DNA from 2 places in the Thiomicrorhabdus hydrogeniphila genome. Region 2 is predicted to be linked to the other one. Evidence: riboswitches for the same ligand, from Rfam matches in the RefSeq annotation. Region 2 holds a riboswitch; the other holds the start of a gene.

Region 1 (7,510 bases), 350 kb from region 2:
AAACCCCATGTTTGGCAAGTGAGGACCAACACACATATCGACATATTCTTCGTGAAAATAAAAACCAAATTCCGTTTCATTAGGTAAATCACGAATTAATTCTAATTTGTAATCCTCACCACGAGATTCAAATGTTGCCACGGCTTCTTCACGTGATAACATTTTTTTAATTACTGGATATTTGGTTTTAGCTAATTCCAACATACGCTTTTCGATTTTTTTCAAATCGTCAGGCGTAATTTTATATTCCATATCAATGTCATAATAAAAGCCATTGTCGATAACTGGTCCAATGGCCATTTTGGCATCTGGAAACAATTGCTTTAAGGCATGACCTAATAAGTGCGCACAAGAGTGACGCATAATATGTACGCCCTCTTCATCTCGCATGGTAATAATTTCAACACTTGCATCTTCAGAGATTAAATCACTCGCGTCTTTTAGCTGACCATTTACACGTCCTGCTACCGTAGCCTTTGCCAGCCCCGTCCCAATACTTTCAGCCACTTGCATAACTGATGTAGCTTGATCAAACTGTTTAGTAGAACCATCTGGTAACGTAATGATTGGCATCGATTTAGTCTCTTATTTCTGATATTTACAAAGTTTAAAAAATTAAGCCCGTTATTTTAACATTTTCTCATAAGTTTTATATATATTTTACATAAACATATCTATAAAGATTTATACATAACTTATGGATAAGATAAAAATAGACAATAAACTTTCTTTAGACATATAAATACACATAAGAACTGATACTTATTTCTAATTGCTCTGTAATTTACAATTAAAGTATTTAAAGGAACAATAAACACATATTTTTATGTTTATAAACGATTTACCAGGCCTGGTAAATTCGTTTTTTTACATTTATAAATTTAAAAAATTACAACCCCATACTATCTGCATCTGCTAATGCCAATTGTGAGGTTTCATCAAACTGTTCTAACGTTAGATTAAAAAATGCTAACGCCTCTAATAACTTAGCAGGAGGGTTTTCTATATCACCTTCTAATATATCGGCAATACCATTATCAAACCCCAGCCTAAATACCGCATTCTCAGCCAAATACGTTAAATAAGCAAAAGGTTGAAACTTAGGATCTGTTTTTTCTGGATTATGATGAAATGCCACACCCATTACAACAACCGTTGCAAAATTCCATTCCTGCAATAAACGTGCACTCATTAATGCATGATAAGTACCAAACACTTCATTTTCAGCCTGTGGTAATTTTGAAACATCAAAATCTGTCTCCTTAATCACTTCAAGATATTTATCTCTATCTTCCATTGCTAAAAGATATACGCCTATATCCCGCATTAATGCCGCTAAAAATGCCTCACCAGAATCTAATTTAACGATTTTAGCCAATCTTTGAGCAATTAAGGCCGACAAAAAAGAATGTCTTAAAAAATGTTTATCACTAAATGGGGGTTTACGTTTAAATGACGTTTGATATTGAATAAGATGCGCCATTAAACGCATCTCCTTTAAACCAATTCGAGTCACCGCATCAGATAAATCATTAACTTCTTTACCCGTTGTATATTTTGCGCTGTTCGCCATATTAATTAATCCAGCCACCAAACGTGGATCTTGGGCAATTAATTGCACTATTTTATCCATAGGTAAACTTTCATTAGCAACTAACGCTTGCTCAAGCTTCATTAAAGCATCTGGGAAATGCGGTAAATCATCTATCGATTTTAAACGCTGCATAATCTCTTTACTAATATTTGGTTTTACACTCTCAGACATCTACGAACCCTTTAACACATTTTAATAGCTTATATTTTTATATAAGACTTGGATGATTTCCATTTTAACCAACTTTACTGTACAATCCGCAAAAAATTTATACCTAAATACATTAACTAACGTTTTTAAATCAAAAACGGTTAGTTTGCCAGGGGTGGTCACTTAAGACCTGAGATTTCGAGATACCGAAAGACCCTTTGAACCTGATCCAGCTAATACTGGCGTAGGAAAGGCACAATCTAGTCAAAAAGATAACCATTGAGTTTGCTCAAATAATTTGGGCAGGCTTAACTTGTGTTTTCTCAGTCTATATTTTACTGCCTTTTCTTGCCCTATAAGGAAAGCGCATGACCAACAAACTTAAGCCTATTACTTTGGCTATATTCGCCGCAATTTCAAGCAATCCATCTTTTGCAGACGACCTTAAACCTGTTGTTGTCAATGCCGACCTACGTGAAACAAGCAAACAAGACATGCCAACCAGCGTTGACGTAAAAACCCAGGCCGATTTGCAAGACCAAGGTGCAATTGAATTTGATGACGTTCTGTTGAAAACGCCAAATGTAAACTTTTCTGGTCAAAGCTCGCATGCTCGCCACATTCAAATACGCGGTATTGGTGAACGTGATGAATACACAGGTGCACCAAATTCAAGTGTCGGTTTTTCAATTGATGATATGGATTTTAGCGGTATTGGTATGGCTGGCAATCTATTTGACGTTAAGCAAGTTGAAGTACTTCGCGGCCCGCAAAACACTCGTTATGGCCAAAGTGCCATTGCTGGTTTAATTCACATTGAATCAAATGACCCAACACCCTACCAAGAAAGCATGGCCGAAATGAGCTTGGGCCAAGATAACTTAAAAGAAATTGGTTTTATGACCAGCGGACCTGTGAGCTCCAAAGAAGATGCAACACAATACCGCTTCTCTCTATTTAAACACACCAGTGATGGCTTTAGAGACAACAAAACACTAGATAGAACTGATACTAATGGTCGTGATGAATTAACCTTACGTGGTAAATTACGCTTTTTCCCAGATTCAGACACGACCGTTGATGTATCTGTATTGCATGCTGATTTAAATAATGGATATGATGCATGGTCAGCAGATAATAGCTTTACAACCCTTTCAAACGACCCCGGGAAAGATACTCAACTGTCTAACGCCGCATCGGTAAAAGTTAACTGGCAAGCCAATCCAAACTTTATCTTCACAAGTAAAACAAGCTTTACAAATTCTGATATGACTTATGGTTATGACTATGACTGGGGGCCAACAACTGCATGGGGTGATAACTACGAAAATGTAAAAGAACGTAAATCTTTTACTCAAGAACTTCGTTGGTTATCTACACCTAAATCAAAATTATTTGGTAATACCGATTGGTTGGTCGGCCTATACGGCTCTCATCTTGCAGAAACCAATAACGAAAATGATGCTGGCTCGCTATCTTCTAGTGACTACACAATTAATAAGCTCGCTAGTTTTGGGCAAATCGACATCCACACCAATGAAAAAACCACCGTATCAGCAAGCTTAAGAATTGAAAAAAATGAAAGTACATTTAAAGAGTACCCCAATCGTTTTAATCCAAGTGAAACACTATGGGGTGCAAGCCTAAGTTACAGCTACAAATACAATGACAAACATACCGCGTATGCAAGTATTACTCGTGGTTATAAAGCAGGAGGTTTTAACTCTGATCTTGCAGGAACGGCCAATCAAAATTTTGCTGCTGAAACCCTTTATAATTATGAAATTGGCTTAAAATCTAATCTCGCTGAGTATGGCCTAACCTCTGACATCACGGCTTTTTATATGGACCGTTTCAACCCACAATTTGATGGTTACACATCACCAACAGTTACAGGCGTTGACCCTTGGAAATTTTATACCGAAAACTTTACCTACGCTCAGAACTATGGCCTAGAAGCCAACATTAACTGGACAGCAAACAAGAACTGGAATTTATACGCTTCAGCAGGCTTAATTCAAACCAATGTAGAAGGAAATCCAGCATCAAGCTACTATGTTATTGTTAATCGTGAACAAGCACACGCACCAAACTATCAAATTAATGTTGGAGCTAAGTATAGAAATTCAAACGGATTCTACACACAGGCTGACATAACTGCTGTTGACAAGTTCTATTTTGATAATGTTCATAATTATGCATCAAAAGCGTATGTTATTACTAATGCACGAATTGGTTACGAAACAGCTGATTATGAGATTTATCTGTGGGGCAAAAACTTAACTGATGAAAGATATGCTACTAGAGGCTTTTATTTTGATTTAGATGGCTCTGGTGAAAAAGGCTTTATTCGCTTAGGTGATCCTCGTCAAATTGGTGTTACAGGGCGCGTTTATTTTTAATTGCTTGTAGAATAAAGGGTTTAACCAACCCTTTTGGAGTTTGTACAGATGAAAGTTTCAGTTGATATAAGCCTTTACCCTTTACAAGAAAACTATAGAGACCTTGTAAAGAACTTTATAAATGACATCGAAAACATGCCGAATACGACCGTAACAACAAACGCCATGAGCACCACTTTATTTGGTAATTACCAAGATATTATGCCGGTACTTAAACAAGCCATGCAAAATGCTTTACAAGAGATTCCACAAAGCGTTTTTATCATTAAACTTTCTGGCGGTTGCCACTAAATATAGAGAAAACCCTTATGCCTAAAACTCAAGGATATGAATCTCACGCCACCGCTTATGATGAGTGGTTTGATGAGAACCCTGCTATTTATCAAGCTGAAATTGCAGCGATTACACAACTTTTACCAGAAGGTAAAGGTATTGAAATAGGTGCTGGTAGCGGACGTTTTACTGCTCCGCTTAATATAGATACTGGCATTGAGCCAGCTTTAGCAATGAGAGATCAAGCTAAAACAAGAGGCTTATCTCTTATTGATGGCGTTGCAGAAGCACTACCTATTGATGATCAGCAATTTGATTTTGCTATTTTTATCACTTCTACCTGTTTTTTAGATAATCCTCTAAAGGCTTATCAAGAAGCCGCTAGAGTGACCAAAGATAATGGCAAAATCGTTATTGCCTTTTTAGAAAAAAACTCACCTTTAGGAAAAATGTACGAAGAACACAAACACAATAGCCCTTTTTATTGTGATGCAACGTTTTACACTTACACGGATATTAAAGGATTTTTACACCAAGCGGGTTATAAAAATCTTAAAAGCGTGCAAACCGTTTTACCTGAAACCGATAATCAAAAAACCACTCACATTTTACCTGGCCACGATTTAGGCGCCTTTGTTGTAATTTGTGCAGAAAAATAAAGGAAACATAATGAAAGTATCCGTTGAAATTAGTATGTACCCATTACAAGAGAAATACTGCCAACCGATTATTGATTTTATTGATCGTTTAGATCAGCAAGCCAATGTAAATATTCAACGTAACAGCATGTCTACCCACATATATGGCGATTATCGAGCCGTTATGGATACTTTAGATACTGAAATGCTAACCGTTTTAGAACAAATACCTCAGACTGTTTTTGTTTTAAAATTAATTGGTACCGATAGAGGAAAAGCGGTTATTGATGCCTGTGAATAATGATTTTTTAAGTAATATTGTTAATGCTTTATTGGCACAATCGGGCTGGGAATGGTTGGCGGCTAGCTTAGGTATCTTATATGTTATTTTGGCGGCAAGAGAATCTGTTTGGTGTTGGCCAACGGCGTTTTCTAGCACGCTTATATACACCATATTATTTTGGAATGGCCAGCTACCCATGCAGGCATTACTTAATTTTTACTATATGGGTATGGCTGTTTATGGCTTTGTACTATGGAACAAGCAATCGACCCAAACTATCACGGTAAAGATTAGTGGTCGACCGCTTAAATTTCATTTAATTTACATTTTAACAGGCCTGGTAATAACGGCTGTAATCGGATTTTATCTATCTAAATTACCTGATTCTAGGTTACCGTACTTAGATGCTTTAATTATGGTTTTTGCAGTCATGACAACCATGTTAATGGCTCGCAAAGTCATAGAAAACTGGCTGTATTGGATAATCATTGACAGTTTGGCTATTGCGCTTTATTGGCAAACAGGATTTTATGTAACCATTGGTATGCATATGGTGTTTTTAGGGTTAGCTGTATATGGATACATAAACTGGCTAAAACTTTATAAAACGCAAAACTCAACATCTAATAGCAACCAATAATTTTCTCATCAAACAATCAGTCAGTAAAAATTGCTGGCTGATTTAACCATGTTTTAAAATTGGTTTCACCCAATACATTCATTAAAAACAACAGCACTCTATAAACGTTTCTTTGTTCATTCGATAAAGTAATTAAAGAACCGTTATAAGAATGATATGTTTTTTTAAAAACAGTGGCTTGTTGCGGGGTAAGCAAGTACTCTAAAATCACAAAATCTAATTCTATGGGTGCAAAAACAAAAGCATCTAAATCAAAAATACCTGTTAGTTCCCCATTCACTTCAGCAAACTGATCCCAACGTAAATCCAACATCACAGGCACAATACGATTAATCTCAATCGAATTTATTTGAATGAATAACTCTTCCAAAAAGCAACCTGATATTTTATTAGACTCATTTAAACTTAAAAACGTTTGATAAAGCTTTTGATGCCAATATTGCTTACTCTCAGCCATATCTACGGGATGATTTTCATAGCTTACTGGCTGAATTTTACCTGTGCGATCATGTGTTTTTTGATGCAGTTTAGCTAAAAATTGAGCCAATACCTTCACATTATTGTCTGTTATTTCTTCGGTTTTAAATGCCTTACCTTGCATTTTTTCTACAATCAAAGCCGATTGATTTTGTTCAACAAAAACATCAACGGCCTTAGGTACTCTTAAATGGGTATTGGAGGCGATAAATGGATATAAATATTCTGCATTTTGGTAGGCCTGGGCTAGCGTTAAATCAAAAAGTCCATTCATGCCTTTCCAAAATGGCGTAGTTAAAATCGCTTTGTGATCACCGCACTTTTTAATGATTAACTCAGAATTTAAATCAACATCATTTTTTGCTTGGCGTTTAATAGACCAAATACTAGAGCTACTGTCTTCATACAGGCCTGGTAAAAACTTTACATCAATAATATCCGCATAGTTTTTAAGAGAATCAACCTTAAATCCTATAAAAGGCTCTTTATTTAAAAACCGATTATTCATGCCGCTAAAACACCCCTTTTGTTTGCATTTTATAAGAACCATAAACGGCTTCTTTTACGAAACTTAATCATAGCCTTTTAACAACCCTAAGTGAAAAAACTACACCAATTAAGAGGATTTTTAACGATTTTTAGACTTTCAAACAAACAAACCATTTATAAAATGCGGTGAATTAGATATAATCCTTCGGTTAAATTTTGTGGTCAGCTCTAAATTGACTCTTACAAAATCGTTAAGAACCAATTAAGAATTGATTAAAACTAAAGGAAAAAAAATGAATCTCGATCAAGCGCGCTTTTTCATGGTAGAACAGCAAATCCGCCCTTGGGATGTTTTAGACCCCAAAATTCTAGATTTATTAATGGATACTCCACGTCATCTATTCGTTGAACCGGGCAACGAAGAACTGGCCTATAGCGATATAGAAATACCTATTGGTCACGATGAAACAATGATGTTTCCCAAAGTTGAAGGCCGTCTTTTACAAGCTCTAGACATTGATGAAAACGATAGCATCTTAGAAATTGGTACAGGGTCTGGCTATT
Region 2 (7,510 bases):
AATGCTGATTAATCAAATGGCAGGTCTTTTACCAGTGATTTTATTTGGTGCGGTTGGGTTATTATGCCTAATTGTGGCGGGTTTAGGTACGGATAGAGCGGTTTCTAAAATTTGGCGAAATCGAGATTAAGGTTTGGATTTTTAGTCTATTTAAGTCTTTAGACTGTAAAAGTCCAATTAGCTTGAATGATTTTATTGCTTATGCAGAATGAATTAAAATATTTAAACCTTAATTCATTCTTGAATTTTAAAATTGATTTTTAGTGTTGATGAATTAAAAAAATCACAACTGACAATCAGTTAAGTTTGTATTCTTCTGTTGATTCAAAATCAAATTCAGTTTGATTTAAACTAATGCCTTTTTCATTCAGTTTCTCTTCTAGATTTTTCTTTTCTAATAGCAGGTCTAATAAAGCCTGATTATTATCATCCAACTTATGCATTTGTTCTAATCCAAGATGATAAAAACGCAATATTTTCATCGCTTTTTCATCACCATGATCCACCGCTTTTTGAATATTAGCTAAAGAGTTAGTGATATACATTAGATTACGTTTTAAACGCCAGGCATAAATGGCTTCTTTCATCCATTCCTTATCGGCCAAATACACCTTAACAATTGCCGCTGTGATTAATAAACCAACAAATGCCCCCATAAAGTTTAAGACTAAGTGGTTATTAGAATGTTGCCCAAACCAGTGTAGGGCAAGTGAGGCTGTACCAAAGCCAATAACAATAAAAATGCTGATAACAATAAGCGTAGCTTTGCGAGTTTGTTTGCGATAGTAAACAGGATCGATTTCTTGAATTTTAAACATAATTTGGCCAATATTTATAGGTTATATCTGCTTTGCAGTTTTAAAGGTGTGTTGATTTTACTGAGTTACCACCTTAAAGTCATGTATTAAGGTGGAATGAATGCAAATAAATATTTATGCGTTTTTTATGCGTGAATATTTAGAAATTTTATTATTTAAAATCTATCGTTTGAGTTGATTTATTTGGCTTAGAGGGTAGGGTTTGACTTGGGTTGTCTAAGTCATAATATCGTTTACAACCGATTAAAAAATGTAATTTACAGCTGTTTCCAAAATACTGTTTTGCTTCGGTTAAATGTGGTGGATTTTGCATTTCTGGCGCCATTAAATAATATTTACCTAAAATATAGTTCGCTTTAGCAGAATCTTCTTGCGCGGCTTCTTTTAAAAAGCTTACCCCTTTTTGAATATCTTTAGGAACACCAGACCCTTGCATTAACTGTTGGGCCATTAAAATTTGCGCTTCAGGGTTTTTAAGTTCAATGGCTTTTTGTAACCATTTTTGTGCCTTTTGAGTATTTTTTTCAGTGCCTTGTGCATTTTCATAAGCTAAAAATAAACGTGTCATAGCCATAGAGTGACCGCGTTCTGCAGCTTGTTTAAACCAATAAAGCGCTTTTTTACCATTTGCCGGCGTACCTAATCCGTCAGCATAAAGGACTCCTGTGTTATATAAAATGTCTGTATAAGCGGGTTCGTTTAGGTTTTCTTTAAGAATTTGACGAGCAAGTTTTAAGTGCCAAAAATACGCATAGTTCATCTTTTTGGGAAAGCTCGTTCTTGGATCAGTAAAGAATTTAGCCATTGTATAGCGGGCTTTAGCATCCCCCTTTATTGCCGAATGACAAATTTGGTTTAACTGTTTATCTTTAAATAAACTGTTGCAAGTCTGGTTGTTAAAAACGTCGGCTGCTTGCAGATTAAATGCAAGAAAACCTAGAATAAAACCAAAACAGATTTGCGTTAAATAATGGCTGGTTTTTGTGTTTTGATTCAAAGTAATTGTTTGGTTTTCTGGCATGTTTATTAACCTGTATGAATGGTAATTATGAATATGTGCCTTATAGTAAATCAGGTTATTCAATAAGTAAAAAAATATTAACAAATACAAAACAAATACAAAACAAATACAAAACAAATACAAAACAAATACAAAACAAATACAAAACAAATACAATTTAGGATGACGATTTATTGAGTATTTGTTGAGATGAATTTATCTTTTTATGCATTGACTCATGTAACAATCTACCTATATACTTAGCCCTGATTTATGTCGGAGTGCCTTTAGGCTGAGATCGCGAAAGCGGGATCCGTAGAACCTGATCTGGATAATGCCAGCGAAGGGAACAATCAGATTAACGCAAATCTTTTGCGGTCAAAATTGTTTTAACCTATGTTTTTAATGGTTTGTTAATAAATTTGTAATGAGCGTTGTAATCATACCTTTTTACTCAGTTTTACCAGGCCTGGTAAATCTTGTGGCTATTATTGCGATTACATTTTTAGCGTTTTTGATCTCTTAATCTGAATCTACAGTCTATAGAGCTCCGCCTTTTAATTAATTTTTATGATTAATCATAATTAAATAAGGCAGAGTGATGAATACCAATAACCAACCAAAAACCGATCGTCGTCAACGTCGTGCAGAAGCTGAAGCATTTATTCAAAATGTATCGGGTCAATCTTTTCCAAATTCCAAAAAAGTCTATGTTGAGGGTAAATTGCACCCAATCAAAGTCGCCATGCGAGAAATTGCAGTAAGCGATACCATTAGCGGTAGCCGTGATAATCCAACGTATATTAAAAATGATGCCATTCCGGTTTACGATACATCGGGTGTTTACACCGACCCGCAAGTAAAAATTGACGTTTATCAAGGTTTGCCAAAATTGCGATCGAACTGGATAGATGCGCGTGGTGATGTAGAAGAATTAGATTCTGTTACCTCAAAATTTACCCAAGGTCGATTGGCAAATGAAGGGTTAGACCATATTCGTTTTGATAACTTGCCCAATGTAAAACGCGCCAAAAAAGACAAAAATGTCACTCAAATGCACTACGCACGCCAAGGCATTATTACGCCTGAGATGGAATACATTGCGATTCGTGAAAACATGCGCCGGTTAGAAGTTACTGATTCAGAATTAACCCAACAACATCCAGGGCAATCTTTTGGTGCCAGTATTCCTCAAATGATTACGCCAGAGTTTGTGCGTGACGAAGTCGCACGCGGTCGTGCGGTGATCCCTTGTAATATCAATCATCCAGAATCAGAACCTATGATTATTGGCCGTAACTTTTTAATTAAAGTAAACGCCAATATTGGTAACTCTGCGGTGGGTTCATCTATTGCCGAAGAGGTTGAAAAATTAGTTTGGTCAACCAAATGGGGAGCAGACACGGTAATGGATTTATCAACCGGGCGTAATATTCATGAAACCCGTGAATGGATTATGCGTAATTCACCTGTTCCTATTGGTACAGTACCGATTTACCAGGCCTTAGAAAAAGTAAATGGCGTGGCCGAAGACTTAACTTGGGAAGTGTTTAGAGATACCTTAATTGAACAAGCCGAACAGGGCGTAGATTACTTTACCATTCATGCGGGTGTGTTATTGCGTTATGTACCAATGACGGCTAAACGTGTAACAGGGATTGTTTCTCGTGGTGGTTCAATTATGGCTAAATGGTGTTTAGCCCATCATCAAGAAAACTTTTTGTACACGCATTTTGAAGACATTTGCGAGATTATGAAAGCGTATGACGTTACCTTTTCGCTTGGTGATGGTTTACGCCCAGGTTCGGTTGCTGATGCTAATGATGAAGCACAATTTGCCGAATTAGAAACCTTGGGTGAACTGACCAAAATTGCCTGGAAGCATGATGTTCAGGTCATTATTGAAGGGCCTGGTCATATTCCATTGCATATGATTAAAGAAAATGTAGAAAAACAAATTGATGAATGTGGTGAAGCGCCTTTTTACACTTTAGGGCCGTTAACTACCGATATTGCGCCTGGTTATGATCACATTACATCGGGTATTGGAGCAGCGAATATTGGTTGGTATGGTTGTGCCATGCTTTGTTATGTTACGCCCAAAGAGCATTTAGGTTTACCTAATAAAGACGATGTTAAAGAAGGTTTAATGGCTTATAAAATTGCCGCCCATGCAGGTGATTTGGCTAAAGGTCATCCTGGTTCTCAAATTAGAGATAACGCCTTATCTAAAGCACGCTTTGAATTTCGTTGGGAAGACCAATTTAATTTAGGGTTAGACCCAGAGCGTGCACGTGAATATCACGATGAAACCATTCCGCAAGAATCAGGAAAAGTAGCACATTTTTGTTCTATGTGTGGACCAAAATTCTGCTCTATGAAAATCAGTCAAGAAGTGCGTGATTACGCTAATGAGCAAGAAAAAGTGCGTTTGCACGATGATGAAAATGGCCAAATTACCGAAATTTCGTTAGAAAGTATTCAAGTCGGTATGAAAGAAAAATCGCAAGAATTTAGGGATGCTGGCAGTCAAATTTACCAAAAGGAGGCGTAATTGTGGACCCGCAGGTGAATTTGACTAAATCCAAAGTGGCGTTACCCAAAATGGCGCTACCTAAAATCGCTATTTTGGGTGCGGGTTTATTAGGCAGAATGCTCACTGTTTCATTAATGAAAGATTACCAAATCACTTTATTTGATAAAGACAATGGTGATGCCAAACAAAGTGCAGGCTATTTAGCGGCCGCTATGTTGGCTCCGCTTGCGGAGTCGGCCGATTGTGATTTAAAGATTATGAAAATGGGTGAAAAAGCGTTGATTTTATGGCCTGAATTTATAAAAAAATTAAGCACCCCCGTGTTTTTTCAACAAGCGGGCAGTTTAATTGTGACGTTTGATCAAGATATTGCTAGCTTAAAACAGTTTACAAGCCGTTTAAAAGGCCAAGATTATTCAGAGTTTGATTTACAGCAAATTCAGCAATTAGAGCCAGAATTAAATTCACGTCTTAAAAAAGGGTTGTTTTTACCCAATGAAGGACAATTAGACAATCGCCAACTTTTAGAGGCGATGGCCATTGAAATTCGTAAAAATGATGTGGTTTGGCATACCGATTCAATGGTAAAAACCACAGACCAAGCTGTATGGGTAAATAATAAAAAATTAACGGGGTATGACTGGGTTATTGACTGCCGAGGAATGGGGCTGCAACAAGACCAAACAAAAGTTCCAATACAATCTCAAACAAAACATCAGATGCAATCAAATAATCAACTTAGAGGGGTAAGGGGTGAGGTGATTAGAGTCTTTGCACCCGATGTAGTTTTGCAACGCCCCGTTAGGTTAATGCACCCTCGTTACCCCATTTATATAGCACCTAAAGAGAAGCATTACTTTGTTATTGGTGCCACGCAATTAGAATCTGAAGATCAACGTAAACCAACAGTTCGTTCTGCTTTAGAGCTTTTGTCGGCGTGTTTTAGTGTGCACAGTGGTTTTGCTGAGGCAGAGATTATTTCTATCGATGCAGGGCTACGGCCTGCCTATGTAAATAACCACCCAAAAATTACGAAACAAAAAAATAGAATAACTATAAATGGGCTTTTTAGACATGGCTATTTATTGGCTCCCGTTATGGTCGAAAAATGTGTAACCTTGTTAAAACAAGAAATGACAAAACAAATAAATACAGAACAATTGAATCAAGAATTGTCATTTTTACCAGGCCTGGTAAAACCACAAAATTCAAATTTAGTTCTCAATAAGGTGAATGAATGAATATCATCGTAAACCAACAAACCGTAATTTTTGAACAACAGGTAAACGTATCAAAAGTAATTGAAAAAGGGGCGTTTTTGCCACCTTATGCCGTGCTATTAAATGATGACTTTTTGCCTTATTCTCAATACCAAAATACCTGGTTAAAAGAGAATGACAAAATTGATATTGTTACGGCAATACAAGGAGGATAAAACGTGAAAAATTTGACTATGGAAGATGAAATTCAAATAAAAAAATCTACAAATGATTTAAAAAAGGATAAGCAACCTAATGATTTTATTTCTATTTATGGTACCAAACTATCTAGCCGGTTATTTGTAGGCAGTGCGCTTTATTCATCACCACAAATAATGCAAGAATCTATTATTGCCTCGGGTGCACAGGTGGTTACGCTCTCTTTAAGTAGGCAAAATCCTAATCAACAAGGCGGGCAAAGTTTTTGGAATATTATTCAATCATTAGGTGTACACCTTTTGCCGAATACTGCAGGCTGTTATTCGGTTAAAGACGCCATAAATATGGCCAAAATGAGCCGTGAATTGTTTGAAACAGATTGGATTAAATTAGAGTTAGTCGGTGATGATTATAATTTACAGCCTGACCCGATTGAGTTAGTAAAAGCAACTGAGATTTTAATAAATGATGGCTTTAAAGTTTTGCCATACTGTACCGATGATTTAGTGATTGCGCGTCATTTAGTTGAATTAGGGTGTGAAGTGATTATGCCTTGGGGTTCGCCTATTGGTTCAGGTAAAGGATTGTTAAACCCTTATGCGTTGCAGGCAATTAGAGATCGTTTTCCGGATATTACGATGCTTATTGATTCAGGAATTGGCAAGCCATCTCATGCTGTACAAGCGATGGAAATGGGGGTAGATGCTATTTTATTAAATACCGCCATTGCCCAAGCCAACCAACCACAACAAATGGCCGAGGCGTTTAAATTATCAGTTAAAGCAGGAAGAATAGCTTATTGCGCTGGAACCATGGCCGAACAAACATCGGCGCAACCTAGCACACCTACAATTGATTCACCATTTTGGCATCATGCTTGAAGTTTAGACATAAAAAATAAAAATGATAGATGTATCTTGTGATCACATTGCTTAAATAACCACTGGGTATACCAGGCCTGGTAAATCTGAAAATAATTATATTTAATTCATTAAAAAGGGTGATGTATTTATTGTTAACCGCGAATATACTATATGTAAATAAATTACATTTAAGTTTTCAAAGGAGAAAATAATGAATATGTCTAAAGCGGTAAAAAGAGCAGTATTAGGGTCATTGTTAGTTATGGGTGTTTCCGTTAATGTTTATGCAGAAGAGGCGGTTAAATTAAATACTCAACAACAAACACAGTTACAAACTCAACAGCATACAGCTCCTGTTCCAAATGGTAATGGTGTGGGAATTCAGCAACCAAAAAAGAAAATGATTCAACATCAAAATATGAATCAACACCAAAAAACTTTTGAAGGCGAATTACAAAAAGCTGAAAAAGGCAATAGAGTGGGAAATGCAAGCGGTAATAAATTAGAAAACCACACAGGAAATAGATCTGATAACAGAAGTGTTAACGGCGGAAATGGTTCAGTGAATCGTACAGGTAATGGTAAACATTAAATTTGTACCATTCATCCTATTTAGTTGTTTTGTGTAATTAAAAACCAGTGTTAAAAGACACTGGTTTTTTTATGTTTTTGTTTTATGTTATGAGTTAAATCGACAAAAGTATAAACAATTAGATACGTATTACATCCCAGAATTAATTCTATTATAAAGTTCTAACTTAGAGTTAACTTCATATTTTGCATAGATGTGTTTTACATGCGTTTTAACTGTATTGACACTTACATGCATCTCTTTTGCAATTTGAGTATATGTTTTTGCATCAAGTAGTTTTTTA

Evidence for each region. Region 2 has a riboswitch for thiamine pyrophosphate ahead of thiC (phosphomethylpyrimidine synthase ThiC). Riboswitches for the same ligand answer to the same signal wherever they lie in the genome.
Region 1: linked by a shared signal. The riboswitch ahead of ACYQ0E_RS08970 (TonB-dependent receptor) and the one ahead of thiC (phosphomethylpyrimidine synthase ThiC) in region 2 are both predicted to bind thiamine pyrophosphate.

What each region holds. Positions count from the first base shown of each region.
Region 1 is NZ_BAAHXL010000001.1:1,977,555-1,985,064, forward strand. Features, by position in the region: gene thrS (threonine--tRNA ligase) at 1-573, opposite strand, end outside; gene ACYQ0E_RS08965 (HDOD domain-containing protein) at 890-1,765, opposite strand; TPP riboswitch at 1,906-2,013, shown strand; gene ACYQ0E_RS08970 (TonB-dependent receptor) at 2,113-4,146, shown strand; gene ACYQ0E_RS08975 (YkoF family thiamine/hydroxymethylpyrimidine-binding protein) at 4,195-4,437, shown strand; gene ACYQ0E_RS08980 (class I SAM-dependent methyltransferase) at 4,455-5,078, shown strand; gene ACYQ0E_RS08985 (YkoF family thiamine/hydroxymethylpyrimidine-binding protein) at 5,089-5,358, shown strand; gene pnuC (nicotinamide riboside transporter PnuC) at 5,345-5,980, shown strand; gene ACYQ0E_RS08995 (hypothetical protein) at 5,997-6,965, opposite strand; gene ACYQ0E_RS09000 (protein-L-isoaspartate O-methyltransferase family protein) at 7,240-7,510, shown strand, end outside.
Region 2 is NZ_BAAHXL010000001.1:1,623,488-1,630,997, reverse strand. Features, by position in the region: gene ACYQ0E_RS07410 (hypothetical protein) at 1-130, shown strand, start outside; gene ACYQ0E_RS07405 (DUF3087 family protein) at 297-818, opposite strand; gene ACYQ0E_RS07400 (tetratricopeptide repeat protein) at 970-1,839, opposite strand; TPP riboswitch at 2,086-2,184, shown strand; gene thiC (phosphomethylpyrimidine synthase ThiC) at 2,420-4,372, shown strand; gene ACYQ0E_RS07390 (FAD-dependent oxidoreductase) at 4,375-5,595, shown strand; gene thiS (sulfur carrier protein ThiS) at 5,592-5,789, shown strand; gene ACYQ0E_RS07380 (thiazole synthase) at 5,793-6,653, shown strand; gene ACYQ0E_RS07375 (hypothetical protein) at 6,847-7,227, shown strand; gene ACYQ0E_RS07370 (response regulator transcription factor) at 7,357-7,510, opposite strand, start outside.